Regions from separate parts of the Bacillus sp. JJ1122 genome, predicted to be linked through region 3. Evidence: predicted binding sites of a transcription regulator. Region 3 holds the regulator's gene; each other region holds the start of a gene.
The links. Region 3 encodes Rex, which represses fermentation and respiration genes when NADH is low (regulators of the CRP and FNR family bind a similar motif). Its sites were predicted from a motif close to TTGTGAAATATTTCACAA; they were not measured.
Positions count from the first base shown of each region.

Region 1: a site for Rex is predicted at 2,353-2,370, ahead of V7201_RS19300 (nitrate/nitrite transporter). Genes of this name have one in related genera too.
Region 2: a site for Rex is predicted at 2,749-2,766, ahead of V7201_RS10745 (YwiC-like family protein). Genes of this name have one in related genera too.

Region 1 is NZ_JBALQL010000035.1:125,106-129,999, forward strand. Features, by position in the region: gene V7201_RS19290 (TIGR04053 family radical SAM/SPASM domain-containing protein) at 102-1,223, shown strand; gene V7201_RS19295 (Crp/Fnr family transcriptional regulator) at 1,396-2,094, opposite strand; gene V7201_RS19300 (nitrate/nitrite transporter) at 2,475-3,974, shown strand; gene moaA (GTP 3',8-cyclase MoaA) at 4,224-4,894, shown strand, end outside.
Region 2 is NZ_JBALQL010000019.1:1,022-5,915, reverse strand. Features, by position in the region: gene argC (N-acetyl-gamma-glutamyl-phosphate reductase) at 1-834, opposite strand, end outside; gene V7201_RS10750 (Crp/Fnr family transcriptional regulator) at 1,061-1,753, shown strand; gene V7201_RS10745 (YwiC-like family protein) at 1,977-2,690, opposite strand; gene mobB (molybdopterin-guanine dinucleotide biosynthesis protein B) at 3,054-3,581, opposite strand; gene V7201_RS10735 (molybdopterin molybdotransferase MoeA) at 3,569-4,834, opposite strand.
Region 3 is NZ_JBALQL010000028.1:16,058-20,951, reverse strand. Features, by position in the region: gene V7201_RS16970 (ABC-F family ATP-binding cassette domain-containing protein) at 1-1,906, opposite strand, end outside; gene moaC (cyclic pyranopterin monophosphate synthase MoaC) at 2,076-2,570, shown strand; gene V7201_RS16960 (redox-sensing transcriptional repressor Rex) at 2,598-3,254, shown strand; gene V7201_RS16955 (YdiK family protein) at 3,286-3,486, opposite strand; gene V7201_RS16950 (CPBP family intramembrane glutamic endopeptidase) at 3,490-4,221, opposite strand; gene groES (co-chaperone GroES) at 4,656-4,894, shown strand, end outside.

The DNA of each region.
Region 1 (4,894 bases), on a different contig from region 3:
ACCATGAAATCAGCCGCTTTTATGTGAGGTAGTTCACTTAATCAAGTTGCAAATACTTCTATACTTCTTTTATAGAGAAGTACTGAAGGAGGCGCAAAATAATGTTTTCAAGAGATTTTGACAAAGATCCTTTCATTGTAATTTGGGAATTGACCAGAGCATGCCAACTGAAATGCCTGCATTGCCGTGCGGAGGCACAATATAGAAGAGATCCACGCGAATTGTCTTTTGAGGAAGGAAAAGCACTGATCGATCAAATATACGAAATGAATAATCCAATGCTTGTTTTTACAGGCGGAGACCCGCTTATGAGAGAGGACGTTTTTGATATTGCAGCCTATGCGGTTAAAAAAGGCGTCCGAGTTTCTATGACGCCAAGTGCGACGCCGAATGTTACGAAGGAAGCGATCGAAAAAGCAAAAGAAGTAGGATTGTCACGCTGGGCTTTCAGCATTGACGGCCCGACTGCTGAAGTGCACGACCATTTCAGAGGAACAGCAGGGTCATTTGATTTAACTATGGAAAGAATTAAGTACTTGCATGAACTTGAAATACCTATTCAAATTAATACAGTTATATCACGTTATAATATTGATTATTTAGATGAAATGGCAAAGATGGTTGAAGATCTGGATTGTGTTTTGTGGAGCGTGTTTTTCTTGGTGCCTACAGGGCGGGGGCAGGAAAAAGACATGATATCCCCAGTTGAGCACGAGAAGGTATTCACTTGGCTGTATGACTTAAGCAAACGAGTGAAGTTCGATATTAAAACAACGGCTGCCCAGCATTACCGCAGGGTCGTAATCCAGCAAAAAATGCGGGAAGCAAAAGACCATACCGAAGAAATCGATTATCTCACTGCATTGACTAAAGAAGGACTGACAGGGTCGATTGATGGCCTTGGCAGGGCGCCAAAAGGGGTCAATGATGGAAATGGCTTTGTATTCATCTCTCACACTGGGGACGTCTATCCTAGCGGCCTTTTGCCTGTAAAGGCTGGTAACGTCAGGGAGCAGCCGCTTGCTGAAATATACAGAGATTCCCCTGTTTTCAAGTCATTAAGAAATCCCGATGAATACAAAGGGAAATGCGGCGTATGTGAATTCAGGCATGTTTGTGGCGGATCCCGTTCACGCGCCTATGCTATGACCGGTGACTATCTGGAAAGTGAACCATTCTGCGTTTACATTCCTAAAGTGTTGAGAAAACAGAAACAAAGTTAAAATGAGAGCTCCAACGCCATGGCGCTGGAGCTTAATCAATAGGCTATGCTAAGGCTATAGTGATTTTAATTCTCTGCAACCTAAATCAACAGCCGTTTCTTACCCATCCACTAAAAAAAACGAGTGAAGCTAGCAGCCTCACTCGTTTTCTTATTCAAATTGTAAATGAATATCAATCTATACTGCAAAACACTGCCGGACAGTTTTCACAGCCGATTTCCTGACGTAAATAGTCAACGTCGTGTACAAGGATTTTACCTTTTTTGATTGAAATGATTTCTTCACGCTTAAGCTCATTCAGGATTCGATTCGTGCTTTCACGAGAAGTGCCGCAGAAGTTCGCCAGCTCCTGGTTTGTTAACGGAAGGTCGATGAGGATGCCGTTGTCTTTTTGCAAACCGTAACTGTTTGTCATACGAATCAGTGTCGAGAACAATGCACCTTTTTTTCCGTTCAGTACAAGGTCGCGAAACTTCGTTTGTGTTTTGCGGAAATGGTCGCTCATCCATTTCATGAATTCGAATGCAAGCGATGGATTCTGGAATATTTCCTTTTCAATGACATCTTTTCTGATGGCTGCAATCTTGGCATCTTCTATGATAAGGGCGCTAAGAAGATATTTTGGAGCATCCGTAAATAAAGTCAATTCGCCGCAAATATCGTTTTCCCCGCAAATTCTAAGGGCGAGCTCACGGCCATCTTGTGTGACCTTGCTGATTTGGACCTTACCTCCAAGAATCAAATAAAGTTCCTCTGCTTCCATGCCTTCCTGGAACAGATATGATCCCTTTTTAACTTGGATCGTCCTGTCAGCAAACTGGAGCAATTCTTTGATTTCAATCGAATGAGTTACTTTATGTGCATGTAGCATGGTCATCACCCTTTTCATTTTTTAAGAGGTAAAACTAATGTCTGGCTCACGTGTCAAAGTATTTATTGTCACAATAATAACACCGGCATAGTGTTAACTAAATACAGGAACGGTAAGTGTCAAAATGTCGTCACATTCTAGGACCTTTTTGTTCACATTTTCGAAACAAATTGCTCTAATTTTATTATATCGATAAACAAAGGCAGATAATTTACATGTTTGAAGACATCTGTGACGGTTTATTGAACATACAAATAGGTGTGAAGTTCGTCACATCTAAAAGCTTGTGAATTTTTTACGATTTACCCATAGAAAGCTGCTATGACAATTTCAAAGCCATTAGGGAAATAAATTAGTAAGCTCAAAGGGGAGAAAAAATAATGAAAACACAAAAAGTTCAGCTTCCGTTGCAAACACTCAGTCTTATAGCGGGGTTCATGGTATGGGTAATCTTATCCTCATTAATGCCATTTATAAAAGAGGATATCCAAATGTCAGCAAACCAGATTGCTATGGCGACAGCAATTCCTGTTGTTCTAGGTTCTGTCTTAAGGATTCCCATTGGATACTGGACAAACAAGTATGGTGCCCGAAAATTATTCTTTATCAGCTTTACATTGCTGCTTTTCCCAATCTATTTCATCAGTCTTGCTGATTCGTATACGGATTTGCTGATTGGCGGATTGTTTGCAGGAATCGGTGGAGCTGTTTTCTCAGTAGGTGTTACATCACTGCCAAAATATTATCCTAAAGAACGCCACGGCTTCGTCAACGGTATTTATGGAGTTGGTAACCTCGGGACTGCAATCTCAACTTTCTCAGCTCCAGTTCTCGCCTCCCAGCTCGGATGGCAGGCAACAGTCAAGTTGTATTTGATCCTGATGCTTGCCTTTGCATTGCTGAACTTCATGCTTGGAGATAAGAAGGAACCAAAAGTAGTCACACCTCTAGGAGAACAAATAAAGAGCGTCTATAAAAATCAAAAGCTATGGGCATTGAGCTTATTTTACTTCCTGACCTTTGGATCTTTTGTAGCCTTTACAATCTATTTGCCTAACTTCCTTGTAACCCATTTTGATCTTGAAAAAGTGGATGCTGGCCTAAGAACTGCTGGCTTTATCGCACTTGCAACATTTTTCAGGCCGATTGGAGGATGGCTGGGAGATAAATTCAATTCTTTCATCATTTTGATGTTTGTATTTGCCGGTTTGACGATTTCAGGAATCTTGTTATCATTCATGCCATCTCTGACACTTTACACGATCGGCTGCCTGGCAGTAGCCATCTGTGCAGGAATAGGTAATGGAACAATCTTCAAGCTTGTCCCGCTCTATTTTTCCAAACAGGCAGGAATCGTGAATGGTATCGTTTCTGCAATGGGTGGATTGGGAGGCTTCTTCCCTCCGCTAATGCTCGCATTCTTGTTCAACCTGACTGGACACTATGCAATTGGATTCATGGCATTATCACAAGTAGCACTAGCAAGCTTGATCATCGTATTCTGGATGTATTACCAGGACAAATTAAGCCTGGCAAAAAATATTATTGACCATACGATTGAAGGTGTCATGATCACGGATGTAAAAGGAAATATCGAACAAGTTAATCCAGCCTTCACTACGGTGACAGGCTATACCCCGGAAGAAATTATCGGGAAGAATCCGCGCATTCTTCGTTCAGGTGAGCATGAAGAAGACTTCTACAATGATATGTGGAAAGCGATCAAAGAGAATGGCTTCTGGCAGGGAGAAATCTGGAACAAGAAAAAGAATGGCACGATTTATCCTGAGTGGCTGACAATCAGTCCTGTAAAAAATGATGCAGGAGAAATAAAGAATTTTGTCGGCATGTTCAGTGAGCTAACTTTGAAAAACAAATAATATAGCTCTTTTAAAAACTGCATTAAATGGTTTAATGCAGTTTTTTCCATTCCCTATAAATTGACAACATCATGACAATTAAGGGTAAAAAACACTACCCAGGCAGTTTTTATGTTGTAATATATATATATAAAGAAAATCTACTATTTAAATAGAGGACTAATCATGTTAGTGTGAGAATATTAGATGAATTGCATTTGTAGCTGATATTGATCACTTATCCTACTTCTCTAATTGGAGTTGACGCATATGGTAAAAAACATAATCAAAGACCAGTTAAATAGACCACTACGAGATTTGCGTATTTCAGTAATAGATCGCTGCAATTTCCGCTGCCAGTACTGCATGCCTGCAGAAATATTCGGACCAGACTTTGCTTTTTTACCTAAAAGTGAGCTTTTGACTTATGAAGAAATTGAACGAGTGGCAAAATTGTTCATTGAACTTGGGGTTGAAAAAATCAGGCTTACTGGCGGAGAGCCTCTGCTTCGGAAGGATCTTCCGATTCTCGTCCAAAAGCTGAATGAGATTGAGGGCCTAAAAGATATTGCCTTAACAACAAATGGAGTTCTTCTGCCAAAATATGCAAAACAGTTGAGAGCTGCTGGGTTGAAGCGTGTCAATGTCAGCCTCGACAGCTTGAAGGATGAGCTTTTTGGAGAAATCAACGGCCGGAATGTGGGCGTTGGCCCTGTGCTCGATGGCATAAAAGCAGCTAAAGAAGCTGGCTTAGGTGTGAAAATCAATACTGTCATTAAAAAAGGGCTCAATGATTCTGAAATTCTCCCTATGGCTGAATTCTGCAAAAAGGAAGGCATTGAGTTACGCTACATCGAATTCATGGATGTAGGCAGCACCAATGGCTGGAAAATGGATGATGTTATCACAAAGAAGCAAATGTTTGATATTATAAGCGAGCA
Region 2 (4,894 bases), on a different contig from region 3:
AACTCCCTCTTTCCTAATTCTGATAAACGGGTGTGTATGATAGGTTTGTTCATATAAATCTAGCAATCTTTCTGTATCAACTTCATTCCTAAGCTGAACATACATGGTCGCCATGATCCCTCTTGTGATAGGAATTAAGTGTGTGCTGAATGTAATAGTTACCTGGCCGCCATTCCACTTGCTAAGCTGCTGTTCAATTTCGGGAATATGCTGATGCTCGTTGACTTTATAAATTTTAAAATTTTCATTCAATTCAGCGTATAGCGTACCCATTGAAGGAGATCTTCCAGCACCCGACACACCTGATTTAGCATCGATAATGATGCTCGACTGATCAATTAATTTTTCCTCGAGAACAGGTGCAAGCCCCAGAAGCGCTGCAGTCGGATAGCAGCCAGGGTTAGCCAGAAGCCTCGCATCTTTGATCTCATCTTTATGCCATTCACTTAGACCATAAACGGCCTCAGCTAGAATCGAGTCATTTACCGGATCATGACCATACCAAGTTTTATATGAATCTCCTTTTTTCAGTCTCATATCTCCAGATAAATCAATTATCTTAATTTTGGTACCGAAAAATGAATCAACAAGCTTCCCAGAAACCTTTGAAGGTGTTGCCAGAAATACAACATCCGCTTCCTCAGCGATTTTTTCAATATCAATTTTTGTAAGGACTTTATCAAAAATTCCAGTTAAGTGTGGATATTCTTCGGATACTGGTTTTTCATCTCTCGTCGTATGGACCGAATGGATTGTGAAATGGGGATGATTTGCCAGGAGGCGAATCAGCTCTCCTCCCCCATATCCTGTTGTACCGATGATAGCTGCTTTCACTTTTCTCCTCCTTTTAGAAATGTATAAATAACCAAAAATATTAATAAATATTAATTATGTTCTTTTAATTATAAGAATTCACTTTTCAAAACGCAACAAATTTATTAACAATATGTGAACAATTCGCAATTTTATTGCTGGCTTAATATGCTTTACAATATAATTATATTAATTTTTTATACGGACAGGAGTATAAATGACCTGCCGTACATGAGGTGGTATTAACATGCAGGCTGCAACAATCATGTCACCAAAGCTGAATAAAGTATTCGAAAAGGTTCATAGGATCAAAAAAATTGAAAAAGGCTCATTTCTTTTTGAGGAAGGAAATAACGCAAGTGAGCTGTATATTATTCAAAGCGGCAAATTCCAGATCAGCAAGATGGTTGCTGACGGTCGTGAACTGACAATCAGAATGTGCTCAGCCGGTGAATTGGTTGGAGAGCTATCATTGTTCAGCCCTGCATCAAGCCATTTACTTACTGCGAAAGCCTCCGAGAGTGGAACTGTAGCAGTAATCCAGAAGGATAATCTGGAGAATGAAATTGCGAAGGATAATGCGCTCGCGCTGGAATTAGTAAAATGGCTTTCATTACAGCACCGAAAATCACAAACAAGGTTTCGGGATCTTGTTCTGCACGGCAAGAAAGGTGCTTTATATTCGACATTAATACGGATGGCAAACAGCTATGGTGTGGTGACGGACGAAGGAATTAAAATCGATGTTTCCTTGACAAACCAGGAGCTCGCCAATTTTTGCGGCACATCCCGCGAGGTAGTCAACCGACTGCTGAGCGAGTTAAGGAGAAATAATAGCATTTCCATTGATAAGGGCTACATCACTGTTCATGCATTGAATCGGCTTAAAAGAGAAATAGATTGTGAAAGCTGCCCTGCTGAAGTTTGTAATATTGAATAATGATGTTATTTATGTATAGTTTTTATTGATATTTTTAGGCAAGGCTATTTTAAAAGACATTGCTGATTTTAGCACCTGTTGATTGGAGCGAAGCGACGAGGAGGCTCACCTGACGCCCCGCGGAAAGCGAGTGCCTGGAGCGGAAATCAACAGACAAGTTTAACAGAGCCAAAGCAAAAAAGCAGAAGCTGCCAGCACATTCGGGCAGCTTCTGCTTTTCTATTTAAATTGAAAACAACATAATAATGAAAAACAATGCAGCATTTATTATTTCATATATACCTACTTTCGTAACCGATACTGGTTTTCCATATAGTAAAACCGCCCTAATTAAGCTTGGGACTGCTGCCACTGCAACAGTCTCCTCGCCTGCAGCCAGCCATAAAGCTGGTACAAGGAGATGATAGGTCCATGATATCCATTTAAAGCTCTGATTCTTCTTTTCACGAATCATCGTTTTTACATAGAGTGTACTGCCTGTAAAAAATAAAATGGAAGCTGCAAATACAAGGACTGCTTTTACGTTAATCACAGCGCCAGGCAGATAACTGCTGGCCAGCCCAGCTATCGAAAAAACAATGATTGCACTGAGGTCATTCATTAGTGCCCGATCTTTATTTTTTGCTGAAAAATAAGCATTGAGGATAAAGAATGGAATCATCGAAAATCCAAAATAAGCTATGGATGGCGTTGTAAATAACGGAACCATCAAAAACACCAGGGCTGGAATCATATAGATAAGCACCCATTTGCGATAAAGTGAAATTTTCTTCTTTTTAAACATCAATAACAGTGGATATGTTGCTAAATATAATAATATCCAGCCTATGAAAAACGGGACATGCTGCCAGATTACTTCACTTGCCGCTGCTCCAAGCCAGAAAGGGATGATCAGCATAGCCCAGGCTCCGTGTTGTTTTGGCATAAATAACTTCATGAATCAACACTCCCTTGTTCTTTCCTGACTTAAATATAGAATAATTTCTACATCAAATAAGTGAAGCTTATCACATATCACTTTTCCATTTATCGAATGTCATTGAACTGTCAAAATACGTTCTTTTTCATGCATTCCTGCAAATACAAAAAAAGCTGAACCAAAAGATTCAGCCCTGACTGTTGATAAACCCGATTAAATTGAGCTTGTTTACAGTTTCTCATCTTGTGTGGGAATTATAACAGGTTTTCAATAACTGATCTGTGACCTGCAACTTTGTCGACAAGCTAAGCTGAACAAAAAGATTCAGCCTCTATTTTCATATTGAATGTTTTGCGCTATTACATAAAGTTTCATTAATAATTATGTGAAATCGGCTCTAATACAATTGGTTAGCCAGGTAAAACCAGATTCATCACTTGTATCAAATGATGGGATGTCTTGGTCCATGAAATGCCTTGCCAGACTTGCATCACGATAAAAAATGACTTTAATACATGGCAGTTTTTCAAGAAGCTCCAGATCTCCCTTGTCCCTAAGAATGACAGCCTTTGGATACTTCTCGTTTTTGTATCCTTCAATTAGAATCACATCTGGTTTAAAGAAAGAAAGCATCTCGATTTCTTCCAAAAGAGTCCACTGTTTTTGTTCTGCCTGGATAAGGACCCTGCCTTCTCCTTCAACTAGGGAGACAGCTGCACCTGCTGCAATATGGCGTCCCGAATCCTTTGTTTCATCCACCTCTGGCTTACCACCGTGACCATGGTGCTTGATTGTAGCAATTTTCAGCCTGGATGCGGATAAATGTTCTATTAGCTTTAGGCTTAATGTCGTCTTGCCGCTGTCCTGGTATCCTGCAATCTGGAAAATGACCGGTTTTACCAAGGCCACTCACTGCCTGTGTGATCTTCGAGCATAAGAACATCAACTTCCATCCCCTGTTCAAAGCCTCTTGTACCGCCAGGAAGGATCATCAGCGAGTTCGCGCCTGCTAAACTCATGATGATATTTGACTTATCGAGACCGCTCGGAGTTACAACGAGCTTTCCATCCTGGATTGTCAATGCGCTTCTGACAAACCTGGTGAACGGATTTGCTTTTGGGAAATTAGCGTCTAATATGGCTAATTCCTTTCTTAGATGCGGCAGCTCGGAAAATAACATTGTCCTGATAATTGGTCGCGCAAACAGTTCAAAGCCTACATAACAGGCAGATGGATTTCCAGATAGTCCAAATAAAAGCTTTCCATCCATCTGAGCTACTGTTGTTACGCTTCCTGGTCTCATCGCTACTTTATTGAAAAGAACCTCGGCACCCATCTTGGCATAAATTTCAGGCAGATAATCAAAATCTCCCACAGAAACCCCACCAGTGGTGATGAATAAATCCACTTCTGCAATTGCCTTACTGACCGCTTCGAAGCATGTATCGAAATCATCAGGCAGCTGTCCAAAGTATTTCACTTCTGCTCCTGCACGCAGGATTTGAGCCGAGATCATATAGGAATTGCTATTTCGGATTTTCCCAGGCTCTAGAGGTTCATCAACCTCCAGAAGCTCGGTTCCGGTTGCATAAAGCCCGATCACCGGTTTTTTAGCCACAGGCACTTTTGCATAGCCGAATGTCGCTAGCATTGCCTGGATCCCTGGATTGATAAAAGTACCCTTTTTTACAAGCACCTCCCCCTCCTTTGCATCCTCGCCACGGTAGGAGACATTATCACCCTTATTGTGCTTGCGCTTTGTTTCCATATATTTTTTTCCGTCTCTCTCGACTTCTTTTGCCAATTCAAACATGACAACTGTATCAGCACCAACGGGTAATTGCGCTCCTGTCATGATCCTCACAGCCTGGTTAGGGCCAAGTTCTTTATCAGTCAGCATGCCTGCTCCAATATGGTCAACGACCTCAAACTGAACTGCCTGGGATTGAGAAGCATCCTGTGTGTCAATCGAACGTACTGCATATCCATCATACGGCGCCCTGTCAAAATGAGGAACGTCACTTGTTGCTTTTAGATCCTCAGACAGATAGCGACCGTAGCTTTCATTAATCGAAACGTACTCAGTTGAGCCCTTTTTCTTATGCTCCATTACCCTTTGTACTGCCTCTCCAATTGGAATAGGGTTTCTTTTCTCTAACATATTATCAGCTCCTATTGCAGGCTAAAACTTATCATGGCTCTTTTCGTGTATCTAGCATTT
Region 3 (4,894 bases):
CCATCAATAAATCGATCTTCTCTTTGGCCGATTCAATTTTGCTGTTAATATCGGCTGCTTTTTCGTGATCCTGGAAGACATCAGGATCACATAAGAGTTCTTCGTATTCAGCTACTTCAAGCTCCAACTGCTCGATCGCTGCTTCCACTTCCTCCATGCGCCGTTTGCGCTGGCGTTCCAGCTTCTTTGATTCTTTATCCTGCTGATAGGAGCTTTTGTCTTGTTTAGAAGAATCTACAGCGCTGCTTGAAGCTTTTGCTGACTGTTCTGCGAGTGCTTTCAGCTCTTCCTGTTCGAGCTTTTTCTCGATGTAATAATCATAATCACCCAGGAACTCGGTAGCGCCAGTGCGGTCGAGCTCAATGACCTTTGTGGCGATCCTGTTTATAAAATAACGGTCGTGGGAAACGAAAAGGATTGTGCCCGGGTAATCGATCAGTGCATTCTCTAGCACTTCCTTGCTGTCCAAATCCAAGTGGTTCGTTGGCTCATCCAGAATCAGGAAGTTGGATTTTTGCATCATCATCTTGGCGAGTGCCAGACGTGCTTTTTCACCGCCGCTGAGCGTTGAAACGATTTTTGATACATCGTCGCCTGAGAAGAGGAAATTGCCGAGAACCGTGCGAATTTCTTTTTCCGGCTTAAGTGGATATTCGTCCCAAAGCTCGTTTAGTACCTTTTTATTTGAACTTAGCTCAGCTTGTTCCTGGTCATAATAACCGATCGATACGTTTGAACCATAGTGGACGCTTCCGGCGATCGAAGGGAGCTTTTCAACGATTGTCTTTAGCAAGGTTGATTTGCCGACACCGTTTGGTCCAACTAAGGCAGTGCTATCGCCGCGAGATAGATTGAAGGAGATATTTTCCGAAACGACGTCATTACTATATCCTACAGCGAGTGAATCAGCCTTAAGGACATCGTTTCCGCTTTGGCGTTCAATCTGAAAACTGAAGGTGGCGGATTTTTCATCGCCAAGCGGCTTGTCCATCCGGTCAATCTTTTCTAGCTGTTTCCTGCGGCTTTGAGCTCTTTTAGTAGTGGAAGCACGAGCAAGGTTTCGCTGGATGAAGTCCTGGAGCTTTGAAATCTCATCCTGCTGCTTTTCAAAAAGCTTCATATCCCGTTCGTAGTTTTCAGCTTTTTGGTTTAAGTAAGAGCTGTAGTTCCCCGGAAATTTTGCCAGCTGATGGCGGGAAATTTCATATACCTGATTAACGACTTTATCAAGGAAGTAACGGTCATGGGAAACAATCAGGATTGCGCCATCATAACCCTGAAGGTATTTTTCAAGCCAAGAAAGAGTGTCGATATCAAGGTGGTTTGTCGGTTCATCCAGAATTAAAATATCCGGGCGGGTCAAAAGGAGCTTAGCTAGAGCAAGCCTTGTTTTTTGGCCTCCGCTTAATGTGGATATTTTTGTAGAATAATCAAAGGAATGGAAGTTCAGGCCATGGAGCACGGAGCGGATGTCGGCTTCATATTGATAACCGCCTTGCTCCTTGAACTGGACCTGCAAAAGATCATATTCCTTGAGAACTCTGTCATATTCAGTCTGGTTTGTCAGTATGTCAGGGTCTGACATTTTTTCCTCAAGCCGGCGCAGATCTTTTTCCATGGAATGCAGATGGTTAAAAACGCCAAGCATTTCTTCCCAGATGCTTTTTTCGGATTCGAGACCAGTATTCTGTGCCAGGTACCCGATTGTCGTCCCTTTAGGACGGATGATTTCGCCGCTGTCATGCGCCTCGTGCCCGGCGATAATCTTCAGCAGAGTCGATTTACCCGCTCCGTTGCGGCCGACTAAGGCAACACGGTCATGGGTTTGTATTTCAAACTTTATATTCGATAAAATAAGATCAGCAGCGAAATATTTTGTCAGCTGATTAACTTGTAATAGTATCATTATTATTCACCTCTATTGCCTTAGAGATAGTGTAACCCATTCACATACGCTCGGCAATATATGAGACCCACCAAAGACAAGGAATGACAAGGAATTTGTGAACTCAGCAACAAAGTTCACACACAACTTTGTGAAAATAGTGTATCATTTGTTTGAAGGGAGCATGAACATGGCAGAATTTACGCATTTTAACGAAGAAGGCAGAGCAAAAATGGTGGATGTCAGTGATAAACATGTGACGGTCCGCACGGCAATCGCCCATTCAAGCATAATTGTGAATGAAGATATATATATAAGAATCACAGAAAATAAGATGAAAAAGGGGGATGTACTGGCAGTTGCACAGGTAGCGGGCATCATGGCGGCCAAGAAAACGTCGGAAATCATTCCAATGTGCCATCCACTTCCATTAACAGGCATTGACCTTAGCTTCGATTGGGAGCAAAATGGAAATGACTATATTTTAAATATCACCGCATCTGTTAAAACAAAAGGGAATACAGGGGTGGAAATGGAAGCGTTAACAGCAGCTTCAGCATGTGCGCTGACTGTTTATGATATGTGCAAGGCCGTTGACAAAGGCATGGTGATCGGCAAGACGTATTTAGTCGAAAAAACCGGCGGGAAAAATGGCGATTTTAAGAGAGAAGAGAAGCTTAAATAGAAATTTTGATTGGGTGGAGGATGGAGAATGATGAACGAACCTATGAAAATTCCGCAGGCAACCGCAAAACGCTTGCCGCTTTATTACCGTTTCTTATTGAACTTACATTCTTCAGGTAAACAAAGGGTTTCATCTGCAGAGTTAAGTGAAGCGGTAAAAGTGGATTCAGCGACAATCAGAAGGGATTTTTCTTATTTTGGAGCCTTAGGTAAAAAGGGGTACGGCTACAATGTGAATTATCTCCTGACATTTTTCCGAAAGACACTTGATCAGGACGAGCTGACCAAAGTAGCACTGATCGGGGTCGGAAATCTTGGAACAGCATTTTTAAATTATAATTTCTCAAAAAATAATAATACGAAAATCGAAATAGCTTTTGATGTGGATGAGGCAAAAGTAGGCACCGTTATGGGTGACGTGCCTGTCTATCACATGGATGAGCTGGACAAAAAAGTTGTCGAGGAAGGCATACAGGTGGCCATCCTTACCGTGCCGTCTGCGGTAGCCCAGCCTATTACCGACCGATTAGTCCAGGCGAATATCAAGGGAATCCTGAATTTTACGCCTGCACGATTGAATGTACCGGACTCCATCAGGATTCACCATATTGACCTGTCTGTAGAACTGCAATCATTAATTTATTTCCTAAAGCATTATCCGACCAATACAGACACAGAAGAATGATATGAAAAATAGCCTCTTCGGGATGAAGAGGCTATTTTTTCTGGATTTGTTTAAGTTTGAGATGGAGCAGGATCATCCGGATGCCGGAACCGAAGTCGAAGGTCGCGAGCATAACGAGGAGATAAGTGAAAAATCCCCATCCGGTTTCGCTGACATTCTGGATGGCGAAGTAGGTGAACAAGCTGCCTAGCAAGATGTAGACAATGCCTGAAAATAAAGGCGATTGCTTCATAACTTAAAGTCCCCCAATAAAGCTTTGAATTTTTTCTGCTTCTCTTATCATTCTCTCGATATCTTCCCTGAATACGGATTGAAGCAGGACAACGAACGTATTCATTGTGACATGGGCGATGATTGGAACGATGATGCGCTTAGTTTTTACATAAAGGAATGCAAAGGTAAAGCCCATGGCCGAATAAAGGATGACATGCTCGGGCTCCATATGAGCAAGCGCAAAAATCACTGAACTGATCAATGCGGCAAAAAAGAAGTTCATTTTCTTATGAAGGCTTCCGAAGATAATTTTACGGAAGACGATTTCTTCCAAAATCGGCCCGATGATCGAGCTGACAAGAATCACAACAGGGAAGCTCTCAATGAGGTTGATGATCTCCTGAGTATTTTCAGAGCCCATTTCGATTCCGAGCAGCCTTTCAATGTTGGCTGCAAAGGATTGAGCCAATAATGCCAGGAATACCCCTGCAACGGCCCAGGCAGCCGAGCTTGCTGGCGATGCCATTCCGCGCAAATCTGCCTGCATCTTGGATTCTTTCCGTAAAATAAGCAGCACGATGATCAATGTAAGGGTAAAACTGATGACAAGCCAGAAAGGAATCGATAGGGTTTCCATTTCCTTAAGGCTTTTGCCCATACCCTTACCTATAAAGGCTACGAGCGGAATGCCGACCAGGCTTGAAAGCTGCATGACGATATAGGCGATGATAATGTACCAGTATTCTTTTTTCAATATGAAAAACTCCTTTTAGGCCTTTTCAAAAACGTAATGACTTTATATACGTTTTAATATGATAAAAGTTCCGCAATGTTATCTCTCCATTTTACTAGTAAGCAGCTTGAAAGTTCAAATCGCAGGATGCTGCTTAAAATAATTGGTTAAATTTCCGCGGGGGCCGCATACTCTTTAAGGTGGTCTTTTTTAAACAAGCTTAATAATAAAATTTGAAGAAATCTGCTGTCGGACATTGGAGAAAGGGAACGAAATATAGTCCTTGCTGTCACTGGATTTCTGGCATGGAACCTTATATAAAATTTATAAAAAAAATTGGACTTCATGCTTGCAAAAAAAATAGAGATTCATTAATATAGAAATTGTGTTAGCACTCGATTGAGGAGAGTGCTAATAAAAAACTAATCTACATATATTTGAGGAGGTTGATTCACTTGATCAAGCCATTAGGTGATCGCATTATTATTGAGCTTGTTGAGTCTGAAGAAAAAACTGCAAGCGGTATCGTTTTACCCGACACAGCGAAAGAAAAACCTCAAGAAGGTAAAGTCGTAGCTGTTGGCACAGGACGTGTCCTTGAAAACGGAGAGCGCGTGGCACTTGAAGTTGAAGTTGGCAACCGCATTATCTTCTCAAAATACGCAGGTACAGAAGTGAAGTACCAGGGAACTGA